DNA from 2 places in the Bacillus sp. N5-665 genome. Region 2 is predicted to be linked to the other one. Evidence: riboswitches for the same ligand, from Rfam matches in the RefSeq annotation. Region 2 holds a riboswitch; the other holds the start of a gene.
The links. Region 2 has a riboswitch for cyclic di-AMP ahead of MNO09_RS27140 (hypothetical protein). Riboswitches for the same ligand answer to the same signal wherever they lie in the genome.

Region 1 (2,206 bases), 1.0 Mb from region 2:
GCACCAATTAAATTAACCGTTAATCTCAAAGCCCATCCTTCAGGTTTTTCACGAAGCCATTTTAATACCATACCCGTTTGAGAAAGTGTAAATGGAATAAATACACCTACTGCATATAACGGGATTAAATGTTCTGTTTGCCCTTGGAAAGCTACAATTAAAATAATCGAAGCTATCCCAAGTATAATAATACCGTTTGAGTAACCTAGGCGGTCTCCTCTAATCGTAAACATTCTCGGTATAAATTTGTCTTTTGCAAGGTTAACTGCTAATAGTGGAAATGCAGAATAACCTGTATTAGCAGCAAGAATTAATATTAAAGCAGTTGTACCTTGTATGAAATAGTACATGAAATTACGTCCAAAAGTTTGTTCAGCAATTTGTGAAACAACTGTTACTTCCTTACTTGGATTAATTCCGTAATAATAAGCTAAAAAGACAATTCCTGAAAATAAAACGGCAAGTAATGCACCCATTGCAAGCAATGTTTTCGCTGCATTGTTAGGTGCAGGATCCTTAAAGTTTGGAATTGCGTTAGAGATTGCCTCAACACCTGTTAAAGCCGAACTACCCGATGCAAATGCTCGTAGCAGTAAGAACAAACTAATTCCCGCAACCGGCGTTCCAATCGGCGTGTGTAAAGTCGGTGAAACGTGACCAGTTAAAATATTGTATATCCCTACCCCAATCAATATAAATAGTGCTAGAACGAATAAATAAACCGGATATGCTAAAACGGAAGCTGATTCCGTTACCCCTCTTAAATTTAAAATAGTAATCAATATAACAAATATAATCGCAATGATTACATTATGTGCATGTAAACTTGGAAAAGCTGATGTGAGCGCATCTGTACCTGCGGACACACTTACTGCCACAGTTAAAATATAATCGACTAATAAAGATCCTCCAGCTATTAACCCTGGATTCATCCCTAAATTTTCTTTTGATACAACATACGCGCCTCCGCCATGAGGATAAGCAAAAATAATTTGACGATAAGATAAAATAAGGGCTGTCAATAACACTAATACCCCAACAGCGATTGGAATTGAATACCAATAAGCAATCGCTCCAAGACCTGCTAAAGCAATTAAAATTTGCTCTGGTCCGTATGCAACCGATGACAATGCGTCAGAAGATAAAATGGCTAACGCCTTCGTTTTATTAAGCTTTTGCTCTCCTAACTCAGTTGATTTTAACGGTCTTCCAATTAAAAACCTTTTAATAGATGAAACCAATGCTGTCCACTCTCCAATAATTTTGTACGAACGATTCTGCTAGTTACAGCGGATAAACAATTTCTTCAGAAAACAAAAATGTCTACAAGCCATAACGAAATAGACTTGTAGACATTATATTTTTTGTCGCACAAGCTCCACCTTCCTTCTCAATATAACGCTTACGAGGTTAGCTGTCGGATTCGGGCCTATGAGTAGCCCTACCTTTTTCAAGGATTCACCCCATTGGATTAAGTACTAATCCATAAGAACGGGTCCCCCGCACCATGCGGTTTCAGCGATTTAGAAAATTGAAACTGTGGATTATAATACTCCTTTATTTTCAAAATGTAAACAAAAATTTTGAAAAAGAAAAAAATAAAATGATTGCGCATAATCCGCTGGTAAATATACATAATGAATACTAAAAAACGATAAAGGAGACCCATATGTCTAAAGAAAAGAAGCCTATTTTTTCTGATTCCTATTTAGATGCATTAGCAAATGAAATTAATCAATTATACGGTAAACGTGAACAGGAAATAAATTTGACAGATAGAACGAAAAGAAATAAATAAGTTGTCATAAAAAAAGAAAGCAATACACTTATATATTGCTTTCTTTTTTATTTTTTCATACATCCAATTCTATTGCTGATTTGTTAAAGATCATTTCTTCATACACTTTTAAATTTTGATATACTGCACCCAATAATGGTGCTTCCATAGAAAACTGTTCTGCTACATCTAGTAAGTATCCTTGTATGTGCTTCCCTTCAATGGACGAACCTTTTTCCATATCACGCTGCATCGATGACTTCATATCATACGAAATTTTATCAATTGTTTTCATATGTTCCTGGGCAATATCTTCCTTAATTGGTGCCCCTATATATCTCATGATTTGCACACATTCTTCAAATAAGTTTTGAATAAAATCACGTCCACCTTCGCTTTCACGAATCGGTCCTATTGGTGCACGCATTA
Region 2 (2,206 bases):
AAATAAGAAAATATCCATCTATTTAAACGCTTACATTGAGTGTTATTAATATTATTTCATCTGTTTTCTCGTCTTTTCTTTCTTTTTCACAAAAATAATCTTTTAAATACGAAATAAAAAGAGCGCATGACATGAAGTGCATAGCTTGTTGCACTTAGCATTCGCTCTTTTTTTTCACTATTTATTCTCCACGCAAAAATGCGCGCAAATTTCTCCCGCGAATATAAACTTGTGACAATTCTGCATGTAGCTGCTCATATTCGATAACATCTGTTTTTAAATATAAAGCGTCTTTCGATGGCAATATGATATAGGCCCTTGGAAAAATAGGATCAAGCACCACCAATTCTTGAACTCGCTCTACTGATACCGCCCAACGATTCGCTATATCTCCTAGTAACAACACCTTCATCTTTTTTCCCCCGCCCTATTCAAAAAATAAAAAAGAAATATTATTACAATTCGTAAACACGACAAATGTAGCTCCAATTTTTTCATAGAGCCTCGCTGGATATCGTTTATTCCTTGTAACAACAGTAATAGGTGCTTGAAAAGAAAAGCGAATGTGTTCTGTGAAGAAACTAATGATTGGAAGCTCATCCCCTAGTAAAATCACCTTCTTAATACACTCACAAATACTAGTAAAATCTTGTGCCTTACTACAGCTATAAGTCCAATCAAACCCACAATTCCTAACTTCAGCAGCTATCTCTTCATTTGCTGTAAAAATAATTAACTCATGTTGAAATGCTACTAAATCTCTTAAACTATTTACCTTGCTTTCTTCTCCAATACAAATAAGTGTTAATTCCATGTACCTCATCCTCCTTAGCATAAAAGAACTCAAACATAGATTGATATTCCCTTATACTAATCAGATTGATGAAGTGATGTATCCATCATGGCACCGTCCTCTCTCAAGACGCTTACGAAGTTAGCTGTCGGATTCGGGCTTTGAGAGTAGCCCTACTTTCAAAATTGAAAGATTCACCCCTAGTGACACTGCACAAATTGGTTCCTCCGCTCCTTATATTTGGACTCAGCGTATTACAAAAAATGTATTCTGGCTGATATATTACTCCTGTATTTGAAAAAAGTAAACAGAAAAAAAGCCAGTTATAAAACTGACTTTTCCTTTCTTTATGCTTGTGTTTTATTCAATTTATATGCAAAATGATTCGTCGGCCCATGACCACTTCCGATATTCAAAGGCTCTTCAATTGCTATACTAATAAATCGTTTCGCTTCTAGAACTGCCTCTTCAATTGAGTAGCCTTTCGCAAGTCCTGCTGTAACCGCTGAAGCAAATGTGCACCCGCTTCCGTGCGTTTGCTTTGAAGGAATCCGTTCACTTCTAAATTCGATAAATTGCTCACCATCAAAGAGTAAGTCAATTACTTCATTACCTTGATATTCTGCATGTCCACCCTTCATAAGCACGTATTTCGCACCTAGTTCATGCAGTACTTTCGCAGCTTCCTTACTATCTTCAACATTATGAATCTCCATCCCGGTTAACACTTCTGCCTCAGGAACATTCGGTGTTACAACGGTTGCTACTGGTAATAAATATTCTTTTAATGCTTGTACTGCTTCCTGTTGTAATAATGATGCACCGCCCTTAGCAATCATAACAGGATCTAGTACAATATTATTCCACCCAAACTTATTAATATGTTCTGCGACAATTTGAATAATTTCACTGCTAAATAACATTCCTAGTTTCACAGCATCTGGTGTTAAATCCGTACCAATTGAATTCAGCTGTTCCGTAATACCTTCTAACGGAACTGGATATACCCCTTGAACGCCAAGCGTATTTTGAGCAGTAATTGCCGTAATTGCCGTCATCCCATACACACCAAGCTCTTGGAAGGTTTTTAAATCTGCTTGAATGCCGGCACCACCTCCACTATCAGATCCTGCAATTGTTAAAGCTTTATTTACTTTCATCCCACTCATCCTTTTCTATCCAAAATAGCGATGATAAATTGTTTTTGCTTCGCTTATATCTTTCGTTCCATGTACAAGTACCCGGCCATCTTTAAAAGCAACTAATCTCTTTTCCTCCACAGAAAATGATATTAAATATGGATTTACATTCAAATTATTCACACGATCTTTCAGCAGCTCTTTATATCGTTCAAAATCCATTTCTTCTTTATGAGGTGGTCTAATTTGAACTGTATTTCTCCCGCACAAAACT

Region 1: another riboswitch for cyclic di-AMP. It lies ahead of kimA (potassium transporter KimA); the one in region 2 lies ahead of MNO09_RS27140 (hypothetical protein).

Annotation. Positions count from the first base shown of each region.
Region 1 covers NZ_CP093325.1:3,736,095-3,738,300, forward strand. Annotated here, with positions in the region: gene kimA (potassium transporter KimA) at 1-1,241, opposite strand, end outside; cyclic di-AMP (ydaO/yuaA leader) riboswitch at 1,385-1,531, opposite strand; gene MNO09_RS21715 (hypothetical protein) at 1,670-1,798, shown strand; gene panE (2-dehydropantoate 2-reductase) at 1,854-2,206, opposite strand, start outside.
Region 2 covers NZ_CP093325.1:4,770,843-4,773,048, forward strand. Annotated here, with positions in the region: gene MNO09_RS27135 (hypothetical protein) at 182-412, opposite strand; gene MNO09_RS27140 (hypothetical protein) at 428-814, opposite strand; cyclic di-AMP (ydaO/yuaA leader) riboswitch at 908-1,055, opposite strand; gene thiD (bifunctional hydroxymethylpyrimidine kinase/phosphomethylpyrimidine kinase) at 1,141-1,962, opposite strand; gene thiF (thiazole biosynthesis adenylyltransferase ThiF) at 1,969-2,206, opposite strand, start outside.